4 linked regions of the Variovorax paradoxus genome follow. The protein of the gene in region 4 interacts with the protein of the main gene of each other region in a pairwise test. Links are inferred from orthologs where the notes say so. Each region holds a gene or a part of one and is shown on either strand. Other genes may lie near its edges.

The links.
Region 1: the proteins of ftsZ (region 4) and GOQ09_RS01440 interact in binary tests that used the Escherichia coli proteins (3 or more experiments, as listed by UniProt). The link is inferred for Variovorax paradoxus from one-to-one orthologs.
Region 2: the proteins of ftsZ (region 4) and rlmN interact in binary tests that used the Escherichia coli proteins (3 or more experiments, as listed by UniProt). The link is inferred for Variovorax paradoxus from one-to-one orthologs.
Region 3: the proteins of ftsZ (region 4) and zapD interact in binary tests that used the Escherichia coli proteins (3 or more experiments, as listed by UniProt). The link is inferred for Variovorax paradoxus from one-to-one orthologs.

What each region holds. Positions count from the first base shown.
Region 1 is NZ_CP046622.1:307,930-314,911, forward strand. What follows is about bases 2,126-5,066. They hold GOQ09_RS01440 (rod shape-determining protein), read left to right. Parts: upstream 2,126-3,044; coding sequence 3,045-4,088; downstream 4,089-5,066. Other genes in these bases: gatA (Asp-tRNA(Asn)/Glu-tRNA(Gln) amidotransferase subunit GatA), read right to left, coding at 2,126-2,532; gatC (Asp-tRNA(Asn)/Glu-tRNA(Gln) amidotransferase subunit GatC), read right to left, coding at 2,529-2,828; mreC (rod shape-determining protein MreC), read left to right, coding at 4,172-5,066. Also shown: Asp-tRNA(Asn)/Glu-tRNA(Gln) amidotransferase subunit GatB, read right to left, coding at 1-1,043; more of gatA, read right to left, coding at 1,045-2,125; more of mreC, read left to right, coding at 5,067-5,116; rod shape-determining protein MreD, read left to right, coding at 5,113-5,634; mrdA (penicillin-binding protein 2), read left to right, coding at 5,699-6,982. UniProt on the Escherichia coli protein: Forms membrane-associated dynamic filaments that are essential for cell shape determination. Acts by regulating cell wall synthesis and cell elongation, and thus cell shape.
Region 2 is NZ_CP046622.1:2,449,291-2,456,226, reverse strand. The notes cover bases 2,418-5,312. They hold rlmN (23S rRNA (adenine(2503)-C(2))-methyltransferase RlmN), read right to left. Parts: upstream 4,494-5,312; coding sequence 3,342-4,493; downstream 2,418-3,341. Other genes in these bases: GOQ09_RS11515 (pseudouridine synthase), read right to left, coding at 5,091-5,312; ndk (nucleoside-diphosphate kinase), read right to left, coding at 4,515-4,940; pilW (type IV pilus biogenesis/stability protein PilW), read right to left, coding at 2,483-3,337; GOQ09_RS11535 (helix-turn-helix domain-containing protein), read right to left, coding at 2,418-2,490. In the rest of the region: hisS (histidine--tRNA ligase), read right to left, coding at 1-214; ispG (flavodoxin-dependent (E)-4-hydroxy-3-methylbut-2-enyl-diphosphate synthase), read right to left, coding at 230-1,507; more of GOQ09_RS11535, read right to left, coding at 1,504-2,417; more of GOQ09_RS11515, read right to left, coding at 5,313-6,893; SMC-Scp complex subunit ScpB, read right to left, coding at 6,890-6,936.
Region 3 is NZ_CP046622.1:4,607,453-4,614,232, reverse strand. What follows is about bases 2,487-5,225. They hold zapD (cell division protein ZapD), read right to left. Parts: upstream 4,365-5,225; coding sequence 3,609-4,364; downstream 2,487-3,608. Other genes in these bases: GOQ09_RS21540 (hypothetical protein), read right to left, coding at 4,392-5,225; GOQ09_RS21550 (DNA gyrase inhibitor YacG), read right to left, coding at 3,359-3,580; GOQ09_RS21555 (acyltransferase family protein), read left to right, coding at 2,487-3,324. In the rest of the region: GOQ09_RS21565 (ATP-binding protein), read left to right, coding at 1-855; GOQ09_RS21560 ((deoxy)nucleoside triphosphate pyrophosphohydrolase), read left to right, coding at 852-1,301; more of GOQ09_RS21555, read left to right, coding at 1,357-2,486; more of GOQ09_RS21540, read right to left, coding at 5,226-5,432; GOQ09_RS21535 (MBOAT family O-acyltransferase), read right to left, coding at 5,434-6,780. UniProt on the Escherichia coli protein: Cell division factor that enhances FtsZ-ring assembly. Directly interacts with FtsZ and promotes bundling of FtsZ protofilaments, with a reduction in FtsZ GTPase activity.
Region 4 is NZ_CP046622.1:945,180-952,181, reverse strand. Bases 1,869-4,829 are described here. They hold ftsZ (cell division protein FtsZ), read right to left. Parts: upstream 3,979-4,829; coding sequence 2,758-3,978; downstream 1,869-2,757. Other genes in these bases: ftsA (cell division protein FtsA), read right to left, coding at 4,149-4,829; lpxC (UDP-3-O-acyl-N-acetylglucosamine deacetylase), read right to left, coding at 1,869-2,555. Outside these bases: GOQ09_RS04400 (phosphatidate cytidylyltransferase), read left to right, coding at 1-814; crossover junction endodeoxyribonuclease RuvC, read left to right, coding at 819-1,367; GOQ09_RS26085 (hypothetical protein), read right to left, coding at 1,420-1,596; more of lpxC, read right to left, coding at 1,632-1,868; more of ftsA, read right to left, coding at 4,830-5,378; GOQ09_RS04375 (cell division protein FtsQ/DivIB), read right to left, coding at 5,402-6,190; GOQ09_RS04370 (D-alanine--D-alanine ligase), read right to left, coding at 6,193-7,002. UniProt on the Escherichia coli protein: Essential cell division protein that forms a contractile ring structure (Z ring) at the future cell division site. The regulation of the ring assembly controls the timing and the location of cell division.

The sequences.
Region 1 (6,982 bases), 640 kb from region 4 along the record:
TAGCGGGCGAGCGCCGGGCTCTGCGTGAGCTGCGTCGCGTCGTATTCCGACATGCCGTGATCGCGCACATAGCGCTCGGCCATGGCGCGCGGCAGCTCGGGCATGGTGGCACGCACCCGCTCGATCCAGTCGGCGGCGATGACCAGCGGCGGCAGGTCCGGATCGGGGAAGTAGCGGTAGTCGGCCGAGTCTTCCTTGGCGCGCATCGCACGCGTCTCGCCCGTGTCGGGGTTGAACAGCACGGTGGCCTGTTCGACCTTGCGGCCGTCCTCGATCTCCTCGATCTGCCAGCGGATCTCGTAGTCGATCGCCTGCTGCATGAACTTGAAGCTGTTCAGGTTCTTGATCTCGCGCCGCGTGCCGAGTTTTTCGCCGGGCCTGCGCACCGACACGTTGGCGTCGCAGCGGAAGCTGCCTTCCTGCATGTTGCCGTCGCAGATGCCGATCCACGTGACGATCTTGTACAGCTCGCGCGCATAGGCCACGGCCTCCGCGGTGGAGCGCATGTCGGGCTCGGTCACGATTTCGAGCAGCGGCGTGCCGGCGCGGTTCAGGTCGATGCCGCTCTGGCCGATGAAGTCCTCGTGCAGCGACTTGCCGGCGTCTTCTTCGAGGTGGGCGCGCACCAGGCGCACCGTCTTCTTTTCTTCGCCCAGGAAGAACGACACCGAACCGCCTTGCACCACCGGAATTTCGAACTGGCTGATCTGGTAGCCCTTGGGCAGGTCGGGGTAGAAGTAGTTCTTGCGCGCGAACACGCTGCGCGGCGCAATGTGCGAGCCGAGCGCCAGGCCCAGCTTGATGGCGCGTTCGACCGCGCCCTTGTTCATCACGGGCAGCGTGCCGGGCAGTGCCAGATCGACCGCGCAGGCCTGCGTGTTGGGCTCCGCGCCAAAGGCGGTGGAGGCGCGGCTGAAGATCTTGCTCGCGGTCGACAGCTGGGCGTGCGTCTCGAAGCCGATGATGACTTCATAGCCGCGGACCAGCGGGCCGGTCGGACGGCCTTGTTGTTGTGCTTCGAAGGTGTTCACTGTCTCGCTCATTTCAGAAGCCCTCCGGCGTGCGCATGTGCCAGTCGGTGGCTTGCTGGAAGCGGTGCGCTGCGCCGAGCAGCTTCGCTTCGCCGAAGTAGTTGCCGATCAGCTGCAGGCCGACGGGCATGCCCGCATCGAAGCCCGCGGGCACGCTCATGCCGGGCAGGCCGGCCAGCGACGCGGGCAGCGTGAAGATGTCTGCGAGGTAGTCGGCAACGGGGTCGTCCCCATGCTCGCCGATCTTCCAGGCGGTGGTCGGCGCGGCGGGGCCGGCGATCACGTCGCACTGCTTGAAGGCCTGCTGAAAGTCGTCGGCGATCATGCGGCGCACCTTTTGCGCCTGCAGGTAGTAGGCGTCGTAGTAGCCGTGCGAGAGCACGTAGGTGCCGATCATGATGCGGCGCTTCACCTCGTCGCCAAAGCCTTCGGCGCGCGTGCGCTCGTACATGTCGCCCAGGTCCTTGTACTGCTTGGCGCGGTGGCCGAACTTCACGCCGTCGAAGCGGCTCAGGTTGCTCGACGCCTCGGCCGCGGCCAGGATGTAGTACACGGGAATCGACAGTTCGGTGCGCGGCAGGCTCACTTCGACGCGCTTGGCGCCGAGCTTCTCGTATTGCGCCAGCGCCGCATCGACGGCGGCGCGCACGCCGGGCGCCACGCCTTCGCCGAAGAACTCCTTCGGCACGCCGATGCGCAGGCCCTCGAGCGAGTCGTTCAGCGAGCGGCTGAAGTCTTCGGCGGGCTTGTCGAGCGAGGTGGAGTCGCGGTCCAGGTCGGGGCCGCAGAAGGCCGACAGCAGCAGCGCGCAGTCTTCGGCCGAGCGGGCCATGGGGCCGGCCTGGTCGAGGCTCGATGCGAACGCCACCATGCCGTAGCGCGAGGCGCGGCCGTACGTGGGCTTGATGCCGGTGATGCCGCAGAACGAGGCCGGCTGGCGGATCGAGCCGCCGGTGTCGGTGCCGGTGGCCGCAGGGGCCAGGCGGGCCGCCACGGCCGCGGCGCTGGCGCCCGAGGAGCCGCCCGGAATGCGCTCGCGGTTCCAGGGGTTTTGCACCGGCACGGCCTTGTCGTGGCCCACGGCGGGCACGGCCACGTTCTCGTTGGCCGAGCCCATGGCGAACTCGTCGCAGCTCAGCTTGCCGAGGGTGACTGCGCCGGCTTCGGCCAGGCGGCGCACCACGGTGGCATCGAAGGGCGAACGGTAGCCCGCGAGCATCTTCGAGCCGGCGGTGGTGGCGAAATCGGTGGTGACGAAGATGTCCTTGTGCGCAATCGGCACGCCGGCCAGTGCCGGGGCGTTGCCGGTGGCAAGCTGCGCGTCGGCCGCACGGGCCTGGGCCAGCGTGACTTCCTCGTTCACATCCACAAAGGTGCCGAGCGATTCGTGGGACTTCATGCGGCCCAGAAAGGCCTGGGACGCCTCGACCGCCGAAACCTGGCGGTCGGCCAATGCCTTGGCCAGGGCGACCACGCCCATTTGATGCAATTCGCCGCTCATTCGATCACCTTGGGCACGAGGAACAAGCCGGCTTCGACGGCCGGGGCGCTCTTCTGGTTGGCTTCGCGGTTGTTGGGTTCGCTCACCACGTCGTCGCGCAAACGCAGCGTAATGTCTCCGATGGCGGCCACCGGGTGGGCCAGCGGCTCGATGCCGGCGGTGTCGACCGAACGCATACGTTCGACTAAATCGAAAAAGCCATTAATTTGGCTGAGCATGCGCTCGCTTTCGTCGGAAGCAAGCTGCAGCCGGGCCAACGAGGCGATGCGTGCAATATCTGAAGCGGAAAGTGACATGGGTCGAAATGGCTGGAAAACCGGGAGTATTCGCACGCCGGAGAGGGTGCTGACACGGGATTCAGAGGGGGATTCAGGTATTATCCCGCCTTTGCCGCAACCCCCGCGAACGCGCCGGCTTTTGCGCCAAAAACGATCAATCCACCCCGTCAAACGACCAAAAAACAGAGAGCGACGACTTGCCGACGCGCAGGCGTGCTCCAGAGGATTCCGCACATGTTTGGAGCTTTCCGTCGGTATTTTTCCACCGACCTCGCGATCGACCTCGGCACCGCCAACACACTGATCTTTGCCCGCAACAAGGGCATCGTGCTGGACGAGCCCTCGGTGGTCGCCATCCGCCACGAAGGCGGCCCCCACGGCAAGAAGGTGATCCAGGCTGTCGGCCGGGAAGCCAAGGCCATGCTGGGCAAGGTGCCCGGCAACATCGAGGCGATCCGCCCGATGAAGGACGGCGTGATTGCCGACTTCGTGATCACCGAGCAGATGATCAAGCAGTTCATCAAGATGGTGCACCCGCGCACGCTGCTCACGCCGAGCCCGCGCATCATCATCTGCGTGCCCTGCGGCTCCACCCAGGTCGAGCGCCGTGCCATCAAGGACGCGGCCGAAGCGGCGGGCGCCACTTCCGTCTACCTCATCGAAGAGCCCATGGCCGCGGCCATCGGCGCGGGCCTGCCGGTCAGCGAGGCTTCGGGCTCCATGGTGGTCGACATCGGCGGCGGCACCACCGAAGTGGGCGTCATCAGCCTGGGCGGCATGGTCTACAAGGGCTCCGTGCGCGTGGGCGGCGACCGCTTCGACGAAGCCATCATCAACTACATCCGCCGCAACTACGGCATGCTGATCGGCGAGCCGACGGCCGAAGTCATCAAGAAGAACATCGGCTCGGCCTTCCCGGGCTCCGAAGTCAAGGAAATGGAAGTCAAGGGCCGCAACCTTTCCGAAGGCGTGCCGCGCAGCTTCACCATCAGCAGCAACGAAGTGCTGGAAGCCCTGACCGATCCGCTCAACAACATCGTCTCCGCCGTGAAGAACGCGCTGGAGCAAACGCCGCCCGAACTGGGCGCCGACATCGCGGAGCGCGGCATGATGCTGACCGGCGGCGGCGCACTGCTGCGCGACCTGGACCGCCTGCTGGCCGAGGAAACCGGCCTGCCGGTGCTGGTGGCCGAAGATCCGCTGACCTGCGTGGTGCGCGGCTGCGGCATTGCTCTCGAGCGCATGGATCGCTTGGGAAGCATCTTCACGAGCGAGTGAATGCGCCACTGCCATCATCGGCCGGCCCTGCTTGTGCAGGCCGGCCTTTTTGCCATCTGACGTTGCACAGCCAGGCCTGAACCATGCCCTTGGGCACGCTCGATCGCACAGCCCCGCCCCTGTTCAACCAGGGGCAGTCGGCCCTGAGCAAGTTGATTTTCTTCGGTGCGCTCTCGCTGTTCCTGATGGTGGCCGACGCGCGCTTCCATCTGGTTCAGCCCATACGCGCGGCCGTGGGGGCGGTGCTCTATCCGGTGCAGTGGCTGGCGCTCAAGCCGGTGCAGTTCGTGGTGGGCGGCAGCCGCTACTTCGAAGACCTGCAAACGGCCCAGCGCAACGAAGAAGAAGCCCGCAAGGCGCTCATGCAGCAGGCAGAGCGTGCGAGCCAGGCCGACACGCTCGCGCAGGACAACGCACGCCTTCGCGCGTTGCTCGAACTGCGCCAGACCACGCAGGCGCCGGGCCGCGCCGCCGAGGTGCTCTACGACGCCGCCGACCCCTACACGCGCAAGATCGTCATCGACCAGGGGCTCACGCACGGCGTGGCGGCCGGTTCGCCGGTGATCGACGCGAACGGCGTGCTCGGCCAGGTGACACAGGTGCTGCCCTTCACGAGCGAGGTCACGCTGGTGATCGACCGCGATCTTTCCATTCCCGTGCAGAACACCCGCACCGGCGTGCGCAGCGTGGCTTTCGGTGATGCATCGGCGCACGGCGCGGGGCTGGAGCTGCGCTTCATGGCTGCCAATGCCGACCTGCAGGAGGGCGACCTGCTCTCCACCAGCGGCGTCGACGGCGTCTATCCGGCCGGCCTGCCGGTTGCAAAGATCGAGCGCATCGAGCGCCGCGCCGATTCGGCCTTTGCGCGCATCTACTGCGTTCCGCTGGCCCGCGTGACGGCAGCGCGCTACGTGCTGGTGCTGGCGCCCACGGGGGCGCCCGCGGCACCGCCCGCGCCGGCCGCCCCCGCGCGCGGCAAGAAGCCCGAGCCCAAGGCAGACAAGAAAGCCGCGGAGCGCGCCCGATGATCAAACGCCCCGGCCAACAGCAGCTGCTGCTGCCCGTCAGCCCGCTTTTCATGTGGTCGAGTCTGGTGGTGGCGCTGCTCATCAACATGATTCCGATTGGGCGCGCCGCCTGGATGCCCGACCTGCTCGCGCTGGCCATCGTGTTCTGGGGCGTGCACCAGCCGATGCGCGTAGGCATTGGCGCGGCCTTCGTCTTCGGGCTGTGCATGGACGTGCACCAGGCGTCCATGCTGGGCCAGCATGCGCTGTCCTACACCACGCTGGGCTTCTTCGCGATCACCATTCACCGGCGCCTGCTCTGGTACCCGGTGGCTTCGCAGGCGCTGCAGGTGCTGCCGCTTTTTGCGCTCTCGCAATTCATCGAGGTGGTGACGCGCATGATCGGCGGCGGCATTTTTCCGGGCTGGTGGGTGCTGGCCTCCCCGGTCATCGAGGCCGCGCTGTGGCCGTTGGCAACGGCGCTGCTGCTGGCGCCCCAGCGCCGCACGCCGGAACCCGACGAGAACCGCCCGCTCTAAGCCGGGCAGTCCACCTTCCTATGCATTTGCCAACGCACTTGCACGCGCCTAAGCTCACGCCGCCATGACCGAAATCCGCAACGTTGCCGCCGACCTCGCGCGCTTCAAGCGCCGCGTGATCGTGATCGGCATGGTGGTGCTCTTCGCCTTCGGGCTGCTGGGCTCGCGGCTGTTCTACCTGCAGGTGGTGCGGCATGACGACCTCGCCGAGCAGGCCGAGAGCAACCGTACGGCCATCGTGCCGGTGGTGCCGAACCGCGGGCTCATCCTCGACCGCAACGGCATCGTGCTGGCCTCCAACTACTCCGCCTACACGCTGGAGATCACGCCTTCCAAGGTGGGCGACGTCGAAGAGACCATCGACGCGCTGACCCAGGTGCTCGAGGTTTCGCCGCGCGACCGCCGCCGCTTCAAGCGCCTGCGCGAAGACTCTCGCAGCTTCGACTCCATTCCGATCCGCACCCGCCTGAACGACGAAGAAGTGGCCCGTTTCGCGGCGCAGCGCTACCGCTTCCCGGGCGTGGAAATCAAGGCGCGGCTGTTCCGCAACTATCCGCATGGCGAGGTCGCCTCGCACGTGCTCGGCTACATCGGCCGCATCAACCAGCGCGAGAAGACCGCGATGGAAGACTGGGCCGAGGAAGACCAGGCCAACTACAAGGGCACCGACTACATCGGCAAGCTCGGCATCGAGCAAAGCTACGAAAAAACACTGCACGGCCATACCGGCGTCGAGCAGATGGAAACCTCGGCCGGCGGCCGCGCGGTGCGCCGGCTTGCGAGCCATCCGGCCACGCCAGGCAACACCGTGATGCTGTCGCTCGACATCAAGCTGCAGAAGCTGGTCGAAGACATGTTCGGCGACCGCCGCGGCGCGCTGGTGGCCATCGACCCCAAGACCGGCGAGGTGCTGGCCTTCGTGAGCAAGCCGACCTTCGACCCCAACCTCTTCGTCGAAGGCATCGACACCGAAAGCTGGAAAGAGCTCAGCGAATCGCTCGACAAGCCGCTGCTCAACCGGGCGCTGCGTGGCACCTATCCGCCCGGCTCGACCTACAAGCCCTTCATGGCGCTGGCTGCATTGCAAACCGGCAAGCGCGGCCCGAACGTGGTAGTGAACGACCCCGGGTATTTCAACTTTGGCGGCCACCGCTTCGGCAGCCCCGAAGGCAACATCGGCGGCGTCGACATGCGGCGCTCGATCCAGCTGTCGAGCAACATCTATTACTACTCGCTGGCCAACGAGATGGGCGTGGACCTGATCCACGACTTCATGAAGCCGCTGGGTTTCGGCCAGATCACCGGCATCGACCTGGGCGGCGAGGTGCGCGGCGTGCTGCCCAGCACC
Region 2 (6,936 bases), 1.5 Mb from region 4 along the record:
CTTCAAAGGAGTACATCTCCTTCTCGACGATGTCGGTCACCTCGCCGATGCCGCGCACGAACAAGGCCGTGCGCTCCAGGATCGGCGTGCGCACGTTGCGGTATGCAAAGCGCCCCATCAGGTCGCGCACGGTGGCCTCCAGCCACTCCCAGCGCGCCGATTCGGACGGCAATATGTCGTTCATGCCTTTGACGGCATTCAATTTTTCAGCCATGAGTCTGCGGAGGTGTCAGGCCACGGCGGCGTGCTCGCCGCCAAAGCGCTTTTCGATGTAGTTTTCGACGAGCTGATGGAACTCGTTGGCGATATTGTCGCCGCGCAGCGTGAGGGCCTTTTCGCCGTCGATGAAGACCGGCGCCGCAGGTGCTTCGCCGGTGCCGGGCAGGCTGATGCCGATGTCGGCATGCTTGCTTTCGCCGGGGCCGTTCACGATGCAGCCCATGACGGCCACCTTCATGGTTTCGACCCCCGGATATTTCTTGCGCCACACCGGCATCTGCATGCGCAGGTAATCGTCGATCTGCTTGGCGAGTTCCTGGAAAGTGGTGCTCGTGGTGCGGCCGCAGCCCGGGCAGGCCGTCACGCTCGGCACGAACACCCGCAGGCCCAGCGCCTGGAGAATTTCATTGGCGATCAGCACCTCTTGCGTGCGCGACTCGCCCGGCTGCGGCGTGAGCGACACGCGAATCGTGTCGCCGATGCCCTCTTGCAGCAGGATCGAAAGCGCCGTGGCCGAGGCCACCGTGCCCTTGGTGCCCATGCCGGCTTCGGTGAGGCCGAGGTGCAGCGGGTATTCGCAGCGACGGGCAAGCTCGCGATACACCGAGATCAGGTCTTGCACACCGCTCACCTTGCACGACAGGATGACCTGGTTGCCGGCCATGCCCATCGATTCGGCCAACTTGGCGGATTCGATGGCCGAGGTGATCAGCGCCTCGTACATCACCTGCTTGGCGTCCCACGGTTCGGCGCGCTGGCTGTTGATGTCCATCAGGCTGGCAAGCAGTTCCTGGTCGAGGCTGCCCCAGTTCACGCCAATGCGCACGGGCTTGTTCCACCGCATGGCCGCGTCGATCATCTGGCCGAACTGGCGGTCGCGCTTGTCGCCCTTGCCCACGTTGCCGGGATTGATGCGGTACTTGCTGAGCGCCTCGGCGCAGGCCGGATAGTCGGTCAGCAGGCGATGCCCGTTGTAATGAAAGTCGCCGATCAGCGGCACGTCGATGCCCATGCGGTCGAGCTGCTCGCGGATGTAGGGCACCTGGGCCGCGGCCTCGGGCGTGTTGACCGTGATGCGCACCATTTCCGAACCCGCGGTGGCGAGCTCCTTCACCTGGATGGCCGTGCCGATGGCATCGACCGTGTCGGTGTTGGTCATCGATTGCACGCGCACGGGCGCGTCGCCGCCGACCGTGACGGTGCGCGCACCCCAGACCACCTGGGCCTGGCGCGAGCGGCGCGCCTTCGGCGCCGCCGATTCAATGGGTTGAGGAGTGCAGTCGCTCAAGATGTCACCTCGAAACGCGCCACGCCGCCGCCGCGCGTGACCGGCTTCAGATCGTAGGGCTTTCCGCGCACTTGCACATCGACCGCCGAAGCGCGCCCGACCACCACCGACAGCGGCAGCGCGCCGGACAACCCCACGGTTTCGCCGGCTTGCACGATGCGCCGCAGCAACTGCTTGCCGCCCGCCTCCGTCACCGTGATCCAGCAGTCTTCGCGAGCGACGAAGACCAGCGGCTGGCCTCCGCCGGCAGCGGCAGACGGCGCCGCAACGGTGGCAGCTGCATTGGCTGCTGGCAAGGCCGTGGCGGATGGCGCACCCGGTGCGGCAGGTGCTGCCGCAGGCGTTCCGGGCGCCGCATTCGCCGGGCCGGTTGCCGCAGGCGGCACAGGCGACACCGGTGCGTTCTCGATGACGGAGGCTCCGCCTGGAGCCGCTGCGACTGCAGGCGCCTCGGTAACCGAGCCTGTTTCGGTTTCGCCGCGCGCCGTCCAACGCGAGACGGCGGCGCCGACCTGGTCGAAAGCCGACTGCGGCAGCCAGAACAGCACCGCTGCCCCCACCAGCAGCAAAGCGACGACGATCAGCAATGCGCGCGATGGAAGACCGTTGGAGCGGCTGCCGTTCCAGCGCGGCGTACCGGAAACGATATTGCTCTTGAGCGTGCGGTCGGCCGTTGCCAGCGGCGCGCGCTGCGCTCCCGGCAGCTTTGCCAGCACCGGAGCGGAATCGATGCGCAAGGCGCGGCAGACGCTGCTTGCCAGCGCGCGCGCAAAGACCGGATCGGGCAGCGAATCGATATCGTCCGCCTCCAATGCCATGAGCTTCTGCGGCGGCACCTTCAGCGCCGCGGCCACCATTTCGATATGCAGGCCATGGGCCTCGCGCGCCTCGCGAAGCATGTCGCCGGCCGTCTTGTGCGTGATGTCGCCTTCCTCGAGCGGCAGCGCCGCGGAAGTGCCGAACTCCGAAACCCGTTCAGTCATTGAAATTCCCGCGCTCGTACGCTATTGCCTCCCGGGACTGCGGAAAGCGCCGTTGCAGTTGTCCTCCCAACTGCGCAACTGCCTCGCGGTTGTTGAGCCGTCGTTCGATCTTGATGCCGAGCCACAGCGTCTCGGCGCTGGCCGAGGGGCTGTTGTTGACGCGGCGAATGTAGAACTGCGCGCGCGACCATTCTTCGCGCTGCGCCAGCAGCGAGGCCAGGTTGAACCCGACCACCGGATTGCCGGCGTCCATCTCATAGGCCTGCATCAGGCTGCGCTCCGCCTCCGGGCGCTGGCCGGCCTTGAGCTGGCAAACACCCAACGTCATGAGCGTCTTGGCCCGGTCGGTGTAGCTCGGCACCGCGAGCGCGGCGTTGAACTGCTGGGCCGCGTCGCCATAACGGTTCTGCTGGCACAGCAGCCAGCCGTAGTTGTGCCGCACGTTGGGATCGCGCGGGTTGATGGCGATGGCGCGGCGGAAGCTGTCCTCGGCCATGCCGGCATCGTCGAGCCGCATGTAGACGAGGCCCCGAAGGCTGTAGGCATCCGCGTAGTTGGGGTCGGCGACCAGCGCCTGCTTGATTTCGTCGAGCGCGACGGTGTTCTGGCCATGCTCGAAGTAGCCCGAGGCCAACTCAAGCCGCAGCCGCGCGCGGCGCTGCCGGCTGCTTTCGTCCGACTCGGTGACGATCTCCGCACCCTTGCCCGAGCTGGTGTCGGCCAGGCTGGTGGTGGTGGTCCGCGTGTTGACGCAGCCCACGAGCAGAAACGCCACGGCCACACCGGCAAAGCTTGCAGTCAGCAGCCGCTGCGCGCTCGCGGTGGTCATCGGAAAGGCCATGCTCATTGGATCAGTGCTCCTGGGGGGTGGTCTTTCGAACCGGATGCAGAACAACAGGGCGCTCCGACACGGCACGGCGCTGGGCCATGCGTTCGGCGGCGCGCGTGCGGTCCTTCACGTCGCCGGCCAGCTGTCCGCAGGCCGCGTCGATGTCGTCGCCGCGCGTCTTGCGCACGGTGGTCACGAGGCCGGCCTCGCTCAGCGTCTTGGCAAACGCCAGCACCCGCGGCTGCGGCGAACGCAGCAAGCCCGAGGCCGGAAACGGGTTGAACGGAATCAGGTTGAACTTGCACGAAATGCCATGCGTGCGAACGAGTTCCACCAGTTGCCGCGCATGCTCGGGCTGGTCGTTCACACCGTCGAGCATGCAGTACTCGAAAGTGATGAAGTCGCGTGGCGCATGCGCCAGGTAGCGCTTGCAGGCCCCGATCAGTTCGGCGATGGGGTACTTGCGATTGAGCGGCACGAGATCGTCGCGCAGCGCATCGTTGGGCGCGTGCAGCGACACGGCCATGGCCACTGCACAATCGGCGCCCAGGCGGTCGATCATCGGCACCACGCCGGAGGTCGACACGGTCACGCGGCGGCGCGACAGCCCATAGGCGTTGTCGTCGAGCATGGTGCGCAGCGCCGGCACGAGCGCCGAGTAGTTCTGCAGCGGCTCGCCCATGCCCATCATCACCACATTGGAAATGACGCGCTCGTCGCGTTTCAGGTGCTTGCGAAGGAAGTGCTCGGCAAACCACAGCTGGGCGACGATTTCGCCCGTGCTCAGGTTACGACTGAAGCCCTGATGCCCCGTGGAGCAAAAACGGCAACCCACCGCGCAGCCGGCCTGGGACGACACGCACAGCGTGCCGCGGTCGTCTTCGGGAATGAATACGGCTTCGACGGCATTGCCATCGCCGACGTCGAACAGCCACTTGATCGTGCCGTCCTTGGATTCGTGCTGCGTGAGAACCGAGAGGGCCTCGACGCGAGCGGTTGTGGCGAGCTTCTCGCGCAGCGACTTGGCCAGATCGGTCATCTGGGCGAAGTCGCTGGCGCCACGCTGGTGGATCCAGCGGAACAGCTGCGTGGCGCGGAATCGCTTCTCGCCGAGCTTTTCGCAGAACGCAGCCAGCCCCTCGAGATCGAATTCGAGCAGGTTGGCCGTGGTCATGAAATCAGCCGGGATACGGCTTCAGCGCGCGTAGACGTTGAGGCCGGCGAAGAAGAAGGCCACTTCGTTCGCTGCGGTTTCGGGAGCGTCCGAACCGTGCACCGCGTTGGCGTCGATGCTGTCGGCGAAGTCGGCGCGAATGGTGCCGGGGGCGGCCTTCTTCGGGTCGGTGGCGCCCATCAGGTCGCGGTTCTTGGCGATTGCGTTCTCGCCTTCGAGCACTTGCACGAACACGGGGCCGGAGATCATGAACTCGACGAGGTCCTTGAAGAAGGGACGCTCCTTGTGGACCGAGTAGAACTGCTCGGCTTCGTTGCGCGAAAGGTGCACCAGCTTGGCGGCGACGATCTTGAGGCCGGCAGCTTCGAAGCGGGAAACGATCTTGCCGATGACGTTCTTTGCAACGGCGTCGGGCTTGATGATGGAGAGGGTACGTTCGATAGCCATTGAAGTGCTTCCTGAGCTTTAATTTTGAAGTGTTTTGTCACGGCTGCAACGAATATGTTGCACTCTACGGCGACAAAGCCTCTGATTTTAACCGGCGCAGCCCGGGGCCTTGGTGAAAACCCCGCGAAAGGCTGCGCTGGCAGCTGGCTTTCAGCGTCCGCGGCGGCGGTTTCCGCCCGGGCCGCCCTGCCCGCCGAAGCCTCCGCCCGCCGGACCGCCACCACGGCGGCCTGGGCCTTGGCGTTGCTCCTTGCGCTGGCGCGAAAAGCTGTCGGCGCCGATGTAGCCGAGCGAGGTCTTCATCGGATCCGGCTGGTTCGCGCCGCCTGGCGGACGCTCTTCACCCTGGCGGTTGCCACGGTTGTTGTTGTTGCCACGGCGGCCTTGCGGCTGCATGCCAGCGTTGCCGCCACCACCACCGCCTCGGTTGCCGCGCCCCCCGCGCTCTCCACGCGGCGGCCGGCCTTCGCCGAGCGGGTTCGGAATGGGCGCCTCGCGGCCGTCATCGCGCATGTCGCGGGGCTGCTGCTGCGCGCCGCCGGCGTTGCGGTTGTTGCCGCGGCGCTTCTTGTTGCGCCCGTTGCGGCCGCCGCCGGCACCGTCCTGCCCGCCCGGGCCGCGTTGCTGCTGCGGGCGCGGCGCGCCGCCGCCCGATGCCTGGAACAAAGCGCTGATGTCGCGCTCGTCGAGCTCCATCCAGGCACCGCGCTTCAGCCCGCGCGGAAGCACCATGGCGCCGTAGCGGATGCGGATCAGGCGGCTGACCGCGTGGCCGACCGATTCGAACAGGCGCCGCACCTCGCGGTTGCGGCCTTCGGAAATGGTGACGCGGTACCAGCAGTTCGAGCCTTCGCCGCCGCCCTCTTCGATGGTGCCGAACTGGGCCATGCCATCGTCGAGGCGCACGCCTTCGAGCAGCTTCTTCTTTTCGTCGGCGCTGAGCGCACCGAGCACGCGCACAGCGTATTCGCGCTCCAGGCCGAAGCGCGGGTGCATCAGCTGGTTGGCGAGGTCGCCGGAGCTGCTGAACAACAGCAAGCCTTCGGTGTTCAGGTCGAGCCGGCCGACCGATTGCCACTTGCCCTGCTGCAGGCGCGGCAGCTTGCGGAACACCGTGGGACGGTTCTGCGGGTCGTCGTGCGTCACGACCTCGCCCACAGGCTTGTGGTACGCGATGACGCGCGGCGGAGGCGGCGCGATGCGGTAGCGAATGGGCTTGCCGTTGATCTTGACCTGGTCGCCGTACTGGATGCGCTGGCCGATGTGGGCCGGTTCGTTGTTGACCGAGATGCGGCCCTGGAGGATCAACGCTTCCATTTCGAGCCGCGAACCGAGGCCAGCCTGGGCCAGCACCTTGTGCAGCTTGGGCGAGTCGGCCTCCGGCAGCAGCACGCGCTTGAGCGGCGGGACTTCGGGGCTTTCCTCGTCGGCGTCGAACTGGCCTGAAATGACGTCCGCGAAACGGATCGGCTCGGGCGGCAGCGCATTGCGCTGCTCGCGCTCGGCGGCACGGCGTGCGCGGTCGAGGTCGTCCTCTTCCTCGTCGGGTTCGTCTTCCTCTTCTTCGTCGTCGTACTGGCCTCGAGCTCCCTCTTCCTCGCGGCGCTCTTCGCGCTGCTCAGCCGCTGCCACTGGGGCGGCAGCCTTGACGGGAGCGGCAGTGGTTGGCTCCGAAGCGGGAGCTGCTGCAGAGGCGGCTTCAGCGGCGGCTTCGATCACCGGCTCGGAACCTTCCGCAGGTGCTGCCGCAGCTTCACTCTCTGCAGCCGGCTCCACGGTCTTCTTGCGGCGCGGAGCACGCTTCTTCTTGGGAGCTTCACCCTCGCCGGCGGCTGGAGCGGATGCGCCAGCATCGGCATCCGAAGAGGGGCCGGACACTTCCGCGACCGCTTTTTTATCGGATTCGGGCTGGACCGGCACGATTGCCGCGTCGTCGGTGTCGGAGGAGCTCATGAGGTTTTTCCGGGAGAAACAGCGTGGGGATCGGTCTCGTCGG
Region 3 (6,780 bases), 3.7 Mb from region 4 along the record:
CTGATCGAGCGCGCCGAGCAGCTGATCGGCCGCATCGAGTCGATCCTGCCGCAGCCGCTGGCTGCACCCGCCGACTGGAACGCGTCGATCGCATGGCGTTATCGGCGCCGCAGTTCGGGCCACGGCGTGCTCGAACCGGTGAAGCATGTGGCCGCAATGGCGCTCGATTCACTGAAGGAAATCGACGTCCAGAAGGAAAAGATCGAGCGCAACACGCGCCAGTTCGTTGAAGGCAAGCCGGCCAACAACGTGCTGCTGACCGGCGCGCGCGGCACGGGCAAGTCGTCGCTCATTCGCGCCTGCCTGCAGGCCTATGCGCCGCAGGGCCTGCGCCTGATCGAAGTCGACAAGGCCGAACTGACCGACCTGCCGGACATCGTCGAAGTGGTGTCGCAGCGGCCCGAAAAATTCATCGTGTTCAGCGACGATTTGAGCTTTGACGAAGGCGAGCCGGGCTACAAGGCGCTGAAGTCGATTCTCGACGGCTCGATCGCGGCGGCCACGCCCAATGTGCTGATCTACGCGACCAGCAACCGGCGCCACCTGTTGCCCGAATACATGAAGGACAACCTTTCGTACACCCACACCGAGGACGGCGAAGTGCATCCCGGCGAAGTGATCGAAGAGAAGATTTCGCTGTCGGAGCGCTTCGGCCTGTGGGTCAGCTTCTATCCGTTCAGCCAGAACGAATACCTGGCCATCGTTGCGCAGTGGTTGTCGTCGTTCGGCGTCGGCGAGGCTGCCATCGAAGCGGCACGGCCCGAGGCGCTGGTGTGGGCACTCGAGCGTGGCTCGCGCAGCGGCCGCGTGGCCTACCAGTTTGCGCGCGACTACGCGGGGCGGGCCAGCGCATGAGCGCGCAGCCGCAGCCCCAGGGCCGCAAGCACACTGAAGTCGCCGTCGGCGTGCTGATCCGTCTGGCGGACGACGCATTGCTGCTGTCGACCCGGCCCGACGGCAAGGCGTACGCAGGCTTCTGGGAGTTTCCGGGCGGCAAGATCGAGGCCGGCGAAACGGTCGAGCAAGCGCTGCGGCGCGAGCTGCAGGAAGAACTCGGCATCACCATTGCGGGCGCCGAGGTCTGGAAAGTCACCGAGCACGACTATCCGCATGCGCTGGTGCGGCTGCATTGGTGCAAGGTCACGGCCTGGAGCGGTGAGTTCGAAATGCGCGAAGGGCAGGAAATGCGTTGGCAGCAGCTGCCGCTGGATGTGACGCCTGTGCTGCCCGGCGCCATGCCGGTGCTCGAATGGCTGGCCGAGGAGCGCGGACTTCCTCATGCCGCCGGGTCGGCGGCATAGGCGCCTTCAAGAGAAACAACCAGGACCGCCACAGCGCGTTCAACGACCCCATTCGATGCTGCATCCCAAGTACCGACCGGACATAGACGGCCTGCGTGCCATTGCCGTGGCCTCCGTGGTGATCTATCACGCGTTTCCGGGCGTGCTGCCCGGCGGTTTCATCGGCGTCGACATCTTCTTCGTGATCTCGGGCTACCTGATCTCGACCATTCTTCTGCAGAGCCAGGTGGCGGGTGATTTCAGCTATCGCGACTTCTACGCGCGGCGCATCCGGCGCATCTTCCCGGCCCTCATCCTGGTGCTCTTGGCCACCTTGTGCTTCGGCTGGTACATGCTGCTGTCCGACGAGTTCGCGCAGCTGGGCAAGCAGGTCACGGGTGGCGCGGCCTTCTTTGCCAATTTCGTGTTCTGGGCGGATGCCGGCTATTTCGATTCGGCCGCCGAAACCAAGCCGCTGCTGCATCTGTGGTCGCTCGGCATCGAAGAGCAGTTCTACATTTTCTGGCCGGTGCTGCTGGGCGTGGCCTGGCGCCGCCGCTGGCCGATGATCCGCGTGATCCTGGCGATTGCGGTGGTGTCGTTTCTCGTCAATGTGCTCACGATCCATCCGTTTCGCACGGCGGCTTTCTATTCGCCGGCTTCGCGCTTCTGGGAGTTGATGGTGGGGGGCATCCTGGCGTGCATGCGGCTGAAGCCCGCAGTGCCGAGCCGCTTGCGCAGCCACGTGCAGTCCGTCGTCGGCGTGGGCCTGCTCGGACTCGGACTGGTGATGATCCGCGGCGACAAGGCTTTTCCGGGCTGGTGGGCGCTGCTGCCCACGCTGGGTGCGGTGAGCTGCATTGCGGCCGGGCCCACGGGCTTCCTGAACAAGTACCTGCTGTCGAACCGGGTGATGGTGTGGATCGGGCTCATCAGCTATCCGCTTTATCTGTGGCATTGGCCGCTGCTCGCTTATGCGCGCGTTCTGAGCGACGGATTGCCGTCGCTGCCCGTGCGTGCGGGCGCGGTGGTCGCGAGCGTGGTGCTGGCGTGGCTGACCTACAGGTTCGTCGAGCGCTACACGCGCACGCGCACCAGCCCCGGCCTGCTGCGCTGGCTGGCTGGCCTGGGCATTGCGCTGGTGGTCGTGGGCCTGGTGGTCTTCTCTGGCGTGCTGCAACCGCGCCATCACGACATTCGCCTTCAGCAGATCTCCGAGGCCGCGGCCGACGTGGGGTACTACGACGATTTCAAGAACTACGAACTAGGGCGGCACTTGCTCTACCAGGTGGGTAAGGGTTCGCGTAAGAGCCTGCTGATCGGCGACAGCCATGTGCAGCAGTATGGCCCGCGTGCCGAGGAGCTTGCGCGGACGGTGCCTGACAAGGCCAACACCATCTACTTTGCAACGCAGGGGTCTTGCCCGCCGATTCCCGGTGTTTACGCGGATGCGAACATTGGCTGCGCCGAGCGGCGCACGGCAGTGCTCGAATTCGCCCGGAGCCCTGAGATCGACACGGTGGTGATCGGTGGCTGCTGGAACTGCTACTTCATCGCGGGCGGCGCACCGGGCTACTACTTCCGCGATGCGGCAGGCGCGGCCCATCAGTTCCGGGGCGGCGATGGCATGGCCCTGGCGTTCGACTCGCTCGGCCAGTTGCTGCGAGAACTGACGGGCAAGGGCAAGAAGGTTTTTCTGCTGCTCGATATTCCGGTAGCACCCGATTTCGAGCCGAAGCGCTTGCTCGAAGGCAGCCGATTGACCTCCATGAAGGTCTCGACGACAACCCCGACGCTGCCGATACCGCAGGACCAGCGCGAGTTGAACGATCGCCTTCGGCAGATCGGCATTGCGAGCGGCGTGGAAGTGATCGACGCGGTTGCGAACCTGTGCACGGCGGATGGCCAGTGCCTGCGCACCATGTCCGACGGTGCTCCCGCATACAAGGACGCGGGCCACTTGCGGCCCAAGTACACCCGCTCGTTCGCAACCTACATGGATCGCGCGCTGCTGAACGACGGCGGCGCGGCGCCCAAGAAGTAGCGCGGAGGAGGCGCTGCGGCGGCTGCGGCGCCTGCTACTGCTTCAGCTTGGGGTCGCCGAAGGTCTCTTCGTCCGGCGGCTCTTCGGCGGGCATCCTGAATTCCTCGTTGGCCCACGCGCCGAGATCGATGCCCTTGCAGCGTGCGCTGCAAAAAGGCCGATAGAGGTTGCTGGCGGCGTAGATGCTGTCTCCGCCGCAGGCGGGGCAGCGGACGATCCGCTCGCCGATGTCGTTGTGGGTCCTGCCGTTGCTCATGGCGTATGTTTTTGGCGCGCTGCTGCGCTCAGGCGCAGAGCGTGAGTTCGAAGGCGGCGTCTTCCGTGCTCTGGTGCAGGCGGTCGTCGGCCTCATGGCGCATCATTCGCACCGAAACCATGAGCCGGTTGCCGCTGATTTCGGGCACCAGCCCGAGTGCCGGGTCAATCCGCAGGCGCAGCAGCTGAAAGCTGCGCCCCTGCGGCAGGTTCTGCTGAAACTGCCCGTGGGTGGCGATGACCTTGTAGGGCACGTCGGCCTCGCGCAGCAGCTTGAGCAGCAGGTAAATGGATTCGGCCAGTGGCGCGAGCGTGCTCGACCACCGCTCCAGGTCCTTGCGCCGGCTCTGTGCGCTGCGGTGCTGCCAGGCGTAGTACGCGGGCAGGTCGAACTCGCAGGTGCCGCCCGGAATGCCGGCACGGCTGCGAATGCTCATGAGCCACTCGTTCTCGGTCAACGCTTGGCCGGCCTTGCCCGACACACTGTTGAGTGCCGAAAAATTGCGCTCGAGTTGGGTGACGACCTGGTCCAGCGCCGCCTCGGCGATTGCTGGATTGCCGCGGTAGCTATTGAAGACGTTCTTGTGCTTTTCCAGGTCCCGCATGACGTCGGCCTTGAGGTCGGCGCGCGCGGCAACGTCCATGATCTCGAAAATCGTGACCAGGGCGAAATGATGGGAGAGCGCGGATTCCGCCGGCACCAGTTCGCCGAGGCGGCGGAACAGGTGCTCCAGCCTCAGGTAGGTTCGGATGCGCTCGTTGAATGGGTACTCGTAGAGGATCACGCGTTCGGGTTCATGTGAGGGACGAGTTCAAGGCGATTTCGCGGCCGCCGGGTTGGGCTGCACTTCACGCACAGCCTCCAGCATACGCTGACCGAAGAGCAGATACCCTGCGATGGAAACGTGCGTTTCGTTGGCAGGATACAAGTCCGTGATTTTGAAGCGGTTCTGCTCGGACAGTGTAAAAAGATCGGGCCCGATCTTCAGGTCGTTGAACGTGCTGCGGAACGCGGCGGCATGGTTTTGGTCGAGGTATACCGTGCTCTTGTTGGGCACGACCATCCAGATGATGCGCAGGGATGGCGCCATTTTTTCCGTGAACTTCGCCATGAAAGCGGCGGAGTCCGCGGTGAGCGGCGCCATCAGGCGGTCTTCGGCCGTCATGAGCAATTTGTTGCAAGCGACGTGGCTGAATTGCTTGCAGCCGTCGGGAACGGTGCGCGCGTCAATGAGCGGACCCCAGCGGTCCGGCGTGTTGGTCCAGCTCTCGGAACGCTCGATGGCGCGGGTATTGCGATAGGTCAGCCAGCCCCTGAGCAGCTCTGCGTCCCAGTTCAGGCGGAACTCGGTAGGAGCCTGCTTGGACGGATTTTCAAACGGAGGAGGCGAGGGCACGAAGGTGTGCTTCATGGCCGCGCATTCCTTCGAGTCTTCGATGCGTCCCTGGAGCAGGCGCTCGATGCTCTCGATGATGACGACCTTGCCCTTGAAGCCTGACTTGCGCACCCATTCCGAGAAGTCGCTGCACATCGGCCCAGTCTTGTCCCAGTGCGTGGTGGCGACGCGATAGCCAGCCCCGACCAACGGCGACTGCCAGGCATAGCGAACCGAAAAGCTGTCGCCGATCACAAGCACATCGGCTTCCTGGATCGATGAGGCCTTTATGTTGGCGTCCGGAATAGGCGGAGGCGGATGGTGCCATCCGAAATCGCGTTCGGAAATGCGCCCGATGCGTGTCAGGTCGCCATATGGGATGGGCGTCAGCAGGCTGGTGACCAGCAGCGCGGCGCAGACAAGAAAGCCTGCAGCGAAGATGGCGAGCCACATGCGGGCCGGTTTCGTGTCTTCCATGTCAGAACTGGAAATAGAGGAAGGGACTGTAGTTGCCGAATTTCGACACGCACAGTCCGAAGAGGAAAACGCATCCCAACGCCGTCAGCAGCGTCGCAATGCGGTTGAGCGCGGGACGGCCGGCAAGCGCGGCGACGGACGGGATCCAGCGGTCGAGCGTGATGGTCGGAGGCAGCGCCAGGCAGATGACGAGGCCGGCCAGCATCGTCTGGAAGAACTCGGGTTTGCGGAACGGTACCTTGAACTCGCCGAAAGCGCTCGGAATCACGCCGTGCATGCCCAGCATGCCCTTGTAGATCTCGACGGCCGCCGTCATGCTGTCGGCGCGGAAAACCACCCACGCCACCATCACGCACAGGAAGGTGATGAACCACCCGAGCACGCGGCCGAGGCGTGACGAGCTTGTCTTGCCGCGACGGACCGTGGCGTTCCAGAGGTGGTTGACCATGAGGAAGAGGCCGTGCAGCGCGCCCCAGATCACGAAGGTCCATGCGGCGCCGTGCCACAGGCCGCCCAGCAGCATGGTGAGGAACAGGTTCAGGTAGCGCCGGGCCGGGCCCTTGCGGTTGCCGCCGAGCGGCACGTAGAGATAGTCGCGCAGGAAGTTCGAAAGCGAGATGTGCCAGCGGCGCCAGAACTCGATGATGTTGGTCGACTTGTACGGCGAGCGGAAGTTGAGCGGCAACTGCACGCCCATGCAAAGGGACAGGCCGACCGCCATGTCCGAATAGCCCGAGAAGTCGAAATAGATCTGCAGCGTATAGGCAAGCACGCCGAGCCACGCGGTGTACAGCGAGGGCAGCACGCCCTCGTGCACGCCCTTGAACATCATGTCCGCGTACTGCCCGAGCGGGTCGGCAATCAGCATCTTCTTGGCCAGGCCGAAAGTGAAGATACCCAGGCCCAGCGCAATGTTGCTGGCGTTGACCCGGTAGGTGGATGGGTTGCCGAACTGCGGCATCATCTGCGCGTGGTGCAGCACCGGGCCGGCGATCAGGTGCGGAAAATAGGTGACGAACAGCACGTAGTGGATGAAGCTGCGCTCATGCACTTTGCCCTGCCAGCAGTCGACCAGGAAGGCGATCTGGGTGAAGGTATAAAACGAGATGCCGATCGGCAGCACGATGTGCAGCAGCGGGATCTGCGAGAGGCCCGCCGCGGCCAGCCCGTCGTTCACATTCGAAACGAAGAAATTGGCGTACTTGAAGATCGCCAGCACGCCGAGGTTGACCACCAGCGCGATGATCAGCAGGGACTTTCGCTTGCGTTCGTCCCGCCCTGGAGCGGGGGTCAGGCGCAGGCCGAACCAGTAGTTAATACAGATCGACGCTAGCAGCAGCGGAAGCGC
Region 4 (7,002 bases):
GCTGGGCACCACCTGGTTCATGGTCATCGTGTTTTGGGTTGGCTGGGCCTTGGGCGAAACCGTGGCCACCGTGTTGTTCGCACTCATCGCCTTCTTCGCGCTGCGCGAGTTCATCACCCTTTCGCCCACACGCCGCGGCGACCATCGCAGCCTCATCCTGGCCTTCTTCGTGGTGCTGCCGATCCAGTTCTGGCTCGTGGCCACCGCGCGCTTCGACCTGTTCACCGTTTTCATTCCGGTCTACGTGTTCCTTGCGATTCCGGTCGCAAGCGCACTCGCCAACGACCCCAGCCACTTTCTCGAGCGCAACGCCAAGCTGCAATGGGGCATCATGATCTGCGTCTACGGCATGAGCCACGTGCCAGCACTGCTGCTCCTGAGCTTTCCGGGCTACGAAGGCAAGAGCGCGTTTCTCGTGTTCTTCCTGGTGTTCGTGGTGCAGACTTCGGTGCTGGTGCAGCACGTGATCTCGCGCCGCTCGCAGCGCAAGCCCTTTGCACCCAACGTGAGCCGCAGCTTCAACTGGACCAGCTGGGGCATCGGCATCGTGGTGGCCAGCCTGGTCGGTGCGCTGTTCTCGTTCATCACGCCCTTCAAGTTCGGCCAGGCGCTTGCCGTCTCGTTCATCGCCTGCATCGCGGGTTCCATGGGCCACCTGGTGATGAAGGCGCTCAAGCGCGACCGCGGCATTCCCAACTGGGGCAAGAAAGGCGTGGGCGTGACCGGCGCCAACGGCCTGCTCGACCGCGTGGACGCACTGTGTTTTGCGGCGCCCATCTTCTTTCATTCGATCCGCTGGTACTTCAACGTCTGACGACATGCGCATTCTCGGCATCGACCCCGGCCTCCTGACCACTGGCTTCGGCGTGGTGGATGCGGACGGCCATGCGCTGCGCTACGTTGCGAGCGGCACCATCAGCACCCGGCACCTGGGCAGCGGCAACCTGCCGGCGCGCCTCAAGGTGCTGTTCGACGGCATCGCCGAAATCGCCGAGCGCTACCAGCCCGACGCTTCGGCGGTCGAAATCATCTTCGTCAACGTCAACCCGCAATCGACACTTCTGCTGGGCCAGGCACGCGGCGCCTGCGTGACCTCGCTGGTGAACAGCAAGCTCACGGTGGCCGAATACACCGCGCTGCAGATGAAGAAGGCCGTGGCCGGCCACGGCCAGGCTGCAAAGGCACAGGTGCAAGAAATGGTGAAGCGCCTGCTCGACCTGCCCGGCCTGCCCGGCGCGGACGCGGCCGATGCGCTGGGCATCGCCATCACCCATGCGCAGGTGGGCCGCTCGATGGCGCGGCTCGCCGAAGCGGCCGAGCTGTCGAAAACGCATGCCGGCACCTACCGGCAAGGCCGCTCGAGATAGCGCCGTTCAGGCGCTCATCAATGGCGCGGCGCAAGCCAGGCCGGCTACCGGGCTAGGCCACCCGCTCGGCGATCAGCACCGCAAAGAAGCCGAACGCCGCAAGCAGCGTCCACTTGAGCACGATCCAGCCGAAGCGCCGGTACTTGACCTGCCCTGTTCCGGCATAGAACGCGAACGACACGCCCGCCACCAGCAGAAGCAGCAGGATGGCCCAGCGGAAGACAAGCATTGCGTGGTAGCGCGAGGAACTGAAGAACCTGCCTGCTACCAGGCCCGCGCCACTTCGCCGAAACCGCGCGGTGCGCGCTTTTCGTCTTCGAAGGTGACGATCTCGTAAGCGTCGCTGTGGGTGAGCAGTTCGCGCAGCAGCTTGTTGTTGAGCGCGTGGCCCGAGCGGAATGCGGTGTAAGCGGCCAGCAGAGGCTTGCCGATGATGTACAGGTCGCCCATCGCGTCGAGGATCTTGTGCTTCACGAACTCGTCGTCGTAGCGCAGCCCGCCGGCATTGAGCACCTTGGTGTCGTCCATCACGATGGCGTTGTCCAGCCCACCGCCGAGCGCCAGGCCCTTGCTGCGCATGTACTCGACTTCCTTCGTGAAACCGAAGGTGCGTGCGCGCGCGATGTCGCGGCTGTAGGAATCCTTGCCCAGGTCGAACTCCACGCGCTGGCCGGTGGAGTTGACCACGCGGTGGTCGAAGTCGATCTCGAAGCTCAGTTTGTAGCCATGGTACGGCTCAAGGCTCGCCCACTTCTCGTTGGCGCCCTCGCCTTCGCGCACCTCGACCTTGCGGGTTACGCGAATGAAGCGGCGCGGCGCCTTCTGCAGCTCGATGCCCGCGCTTTGCAGCAAGAACACGAACGACGAGGCCGATCCGTCGAGGATCGGAACTTCGTCGGCCGTGATGTCGATGTAGAGGTTGTCGATGCCCAGGCCCGCACAGGCCGACATCAGGTGTTCGACCGTCTGCACCTTCGCTCCGCCGGTGGAAACCGTGGAAGCCAGGCGCGTGTCGGTCACCGCTTCGGCGGTCATGCGGATGTCGACCGGCTCGGGCAGGTCGACGCGCCGGAACACGATGCCCGTGTCCGCAGGAGCCGGACGCAGCGTGAGCTCCACGCGCTGTCCGCTGTGGAGCCCCACGCCCACGGCGCGGCTGATCGACTTGAGGGTTCTTTGTTGCAGCACACCCGTGATTTTAGGCGCCCGGCGCGCGTGGCGGCCTATGCCCCTCGCTATGGCATCGATAGACATAGGTTCTATTCAAGCGCCCACGATGGACGCAAAGGGCACGAAGCGAACGCAGCGCCTAGGGCCGGTGGAAGTCCCTTTCAGGTCTTCCCCGTACCCCTTGCGAACCTTCGTGCCCTCTGCGTTCGGTGGCCTGGCCTCAGTCAGCCTGACGGCGCAGGAATGCGGGGATCTCGAAGTCGTCCATGCCGCCCGAAGACAGCGCGTCCACCTTGGCCGCGGCCATCGTGCGATTGGTACGCCACACGCTGGGAACCGCCATGCCGTCGTAGTTGGGCTGGCTCACGCCGTGGCCGCCGTGGCCTGCATGGCCCGTGCCGCCGAGCGTGGGCACATTGAACGGGATGTTGTCGGTGCCGGTGCGGATCACTTCGAGCGTCGGTGCCTGGCGGCGTGCGTCGGCGCGCGAGAGGCCGGTGGCCACCACGGTCACGCGCATTTCGTCGCCCAGGGTCTCGTCGTAGGCGGCGCCGTAGATCACGTGCGCATCGGGCGAGGCGTAGGCGCGGATGGTGTTCATCGCGAGCTTCGACTCGTTCAGCTTCAGCGAACCCTTCGACGCGGTCACAAGCACCAGCACGCCCTTGGCGCCCGAGAGGTCGATGCCTTCGAGCAGCGGGCAAGCCACGGCCTGTTCGGCGGCGATGCGCGCGCGATCCGGGCCGGCAGCGGCTGCGGTGCCCATCATGGCCTTGCCCGGCTCGCCCATCACGGTGCGCACGTCTTCGAAGTCGACGTTCACGCCGCCGTACTCGTTGATGATTTCCGAGATGCCGCCCACGGCGTTCTTCAGCACGTCGTTGGCGTGCGCGAAGGCTTCGTCCTGGGTGATGTCCTCGCCCAGCACGTCGAGCAGCTTCTCGTTGAGCACCACGATCAGCGAGTCGACGTTGGCTTCGAGCTCGGCCAGGCCGGCGTCGGCGTTGGTCATGCGGCGGCCGCCTTCCCAGTCGAAGGGCTTGGTCACCACACCCACGGTGAGAATGCCCATTTCCTTTGCCACGCGTGCGATCACGGGGGCTGCGCCGGTGCCGGTGCCGCCGCCCATGCCGGCCGTGATGAACAGCATGTGCGCACCGTCGATGGCCGCGCGAATGTCGTCGACCGCGGCTTCGGCCGCGTCACGGCCCTTGTCGGGCTTGCTGCCGGCGCCCAGGCCGCTGGTGCCCAGCTGGATGATCTTGTGTGCGTTGCTGCGCTGGAGCGCCTGCGCGTCGGTGTTGGCGCAGACGAACTGAACGCCCTGCACGCCGCGCTCCATCATGTGCGCGACGGCATTGCCGCCGCCGCCGCCGACTCCGATCACCTTGATCTGAGTGCCTTGGTTGAATTCTTCGACTTCGATCATTTCGATGGTCATTTCTAACTCCTTGAATTTTGCAGTTGCCGTTGTGTATCTATGAATTTTTCTAGTGTCTTGACGAGTTCAACGTAGCCGTCGTCGGGGCGGTGGACCTGTGCGCCGCCATCGCTCGTTGAAATGCAAGGGAGGACCGCCGCGTGCGAGCCAGAGTGGGGAGTGATTCATGGTCAGAAGTTCCCCACGATGAAGTCCTTGAAACGTCCGAACGCAGTCTTTACCGATCCGTTCTTCTGCGCGACCTTGAAGCCGCGCATGCGTGCGAAGCGGGCTTCCTCGAGCAGGCCCATCACGGTGGCGGCGCGCGGCTGCGCGACCATGTCGGACAGCGCGCTCGAATACTTGGGAATGCCGCGCCGCACCGGCTTTAAAAAGATGTCTTCGCCGAGCTCGACCATGCCCGGCATCACGGCGCTTCCGCCCGTGAGCACCACGCCCGACGACAACACCTCTTCGTAGCCCGACTCGCGCACCACCTGCTGCACCAGCGAAAAGATTTCTTCGATGCGCGGCTCGATCACGCCCGCAAGCGCCTGCTTGCTCAGCATGCGCGGGCCGCGATCGCCGAGGCCGGGCACCTCCACCTGCGTGTCGGGGTCCGCCAGGAGCTGCTTGGCATAGCCGTTCTCGACCTTGATGTCTTCGGCGTCCTTGGTGGGCGTGCGCAGCGCCATGGCAATGTCGCTCGTGATCAGGTCGCCCGCGATCGGAATCACGGCCGTGTGGCGGATCGCGCCGTTGGTGAAAATTGCAACGTCTGTGGTGCCGGCGCCGATGTCCACCAGCACCACGCCGAGCTCGCGCTCGTCCTCGGTCAGCACCGCCTGGCTCGAGGCCAGCGGGTTCAGCATCAACTGGTCGACCTCCAGCCCGCAGCGGCGCACGCACTTGATGATGTTCTCGGCCGCGCTCTGTGCGCCAGTCACGATGTGCACCTTGGCTTCGAGCCGCATGCCGCTCATGCCGATCGGCTCCTTCACGTCCTGCCCGTCGATCACGAACTCCTGCGGCTCCACCAGCAACAGGCGCTGATCGCTCGAGATGTTGATGGCGCGCGCGGTTTCCACCACGCGGGCCACGTCGGCGGGCGTTACTTCCTTGTCCTTCACCGCCACCATGCCGCTCGAATTGATGCCGCGGATGTGGCTGCCGGTAATGCCCGTGTAGACGCGGCTGATCTTGCAGTCGGCCATCAGCTCGGCCTCTTTCAGGGCCTGCTGGATGCTCTGCACGGTGGCGTCGATGTTCACCACCACGCCGCGCTTCAGGCCATTGCTCGGCGCAATGCCGAGCCCGGCCAGCTTGAGTTCGCCGCCGGGCAGCACCTCGGCCACCACCACCATCACCTTGGCGGTGCCGATGTCGAGTCCGACAACCAGGTCTTTGTATTCTTTGGGCATTGAATGTCCTCGGTATTCGCTATTTACTTCTTCTTGGTCTTCGGGTCGGTAACGACCGTGGTGACGCCACGAAGGCGCAACGCATAGGCATCGTTGTGGCGCAGATCGGCCCCTTCGATGTCCGCCGCGGTGCGGTGGTATTGGCCCGCGACCTGGGTCACGGTTTTCAGGAAACGTTGCGCACGGGCGGCCACCTCTTCGGGCTGCCCGCGGCCGAGCTCGATCTCGGCGCCGCTGTTCAGCACCACCTTCCAGCTGCCCCGGCTCGAAAGCGTGAGCTCGTCGACGCTGAAGTCGTAGGGCTGGAAGATCGGCGCGATCACGCGGTACATCCCAAGCACCTGGCCGGCCTGCTCGATGGGACCATCGAGCCGCGGCAGGCGGTCGTCCACCTCGGCCACGTTGGCTTCGAACACGTCGCCAAAGCTGTTGATCAGCTTCGAGCCTGCTTCGTCGCCCCAGTTGGCCACGGGCACCTGCTCGGTCAGGGTGACGCGCAGCTTGTTGGGAAACTCGCGCCGCACCACTGCCTTGCGCACCCAGGGCACAGACTCGAAGGCCGTTCTCGCGCGGGCGAGATCGACCGTGAAGAAATTGCCCGCGAGCTGGGGCGCCACGTTCGCGCGCAGGGTCACTTCATTGTTGTGCGTCACGTCGCCGTCGACCTTGATGCCGGCAATGGGAAAGAACGGCTGCCGCAGCACCCACCATGCGCCCGCCGCAAGCAGCATGAGCGCCACCACCGCGAACGCGAGGTTCGAGACGATGTTCATGAGCTTGACGTCGAATGGCGCCGGGATGCTGTCGGCCATGGCTATTGCGCTCCTCCCGTGGAGTCCAGCGAAGCCGAGGCCAGCACGCGCAGGCACAGGTCTTCGTAGGCAATGCCCGATGCGCGCGCCGACATCGGCACCAGCGAATGGCTGGTCATGCCGGGCGAGGTGTTCATCTCGAGCAGGAAGGGCTTGCGGTCGCTCGCGCGAATCATCACGTCGGCGCGGCCCCAGCCGCGGCAGCCGAGCGTGTGGTACGCGGCCAGCGTGATGCGCTGGATCTCGCGCTCCTCGGCTTCAGGCAGGCCGCTCGGGCAGTGGTACTTCACATCGTCGGTGAAGTACTTGTTCTGGTAGTCGTAGGCGCCTTCGGGTGCGGCAATGCGCACCACGGGCAGCGCGCGCGCATCGAGCCCCTGGCCGAGCACGGCACAGGTCACTTCCTCGCCCTCGATGAACTCCTCGCACAGCACGTCGGCGTCGTATTTGGCCGAAAGCGCCACGGCGTCCTGCATCTGCGAATAGCCCTCTACCTTGGTCACGCCGATGGACGAGCCCTCGCGCGGCGGCTTCACGATCAGCGGCAGGCCCAGCACGTCGGGCACGGCGCGAATCTGTTCGCGGCTTTGCTGGTCGAACGCCAGGCGCACGTATTTCGGCGTCGGCAGGCCGTCGGCCTGCCAGATGCGCTTGGTCATGACCTTGTCCATGGCCACGCTGGAAGCCATCACGCCCGAGCCGGTGTAGGGAATGCCGAGCAGCTCGAGCGCCCCCTGCACCGTGCCGTCTTCGCCATGCCGCCCGTGCAGCGCGATGAAGCAGCGCGCGAAGCCGTCGCGACGAAGCTCGAC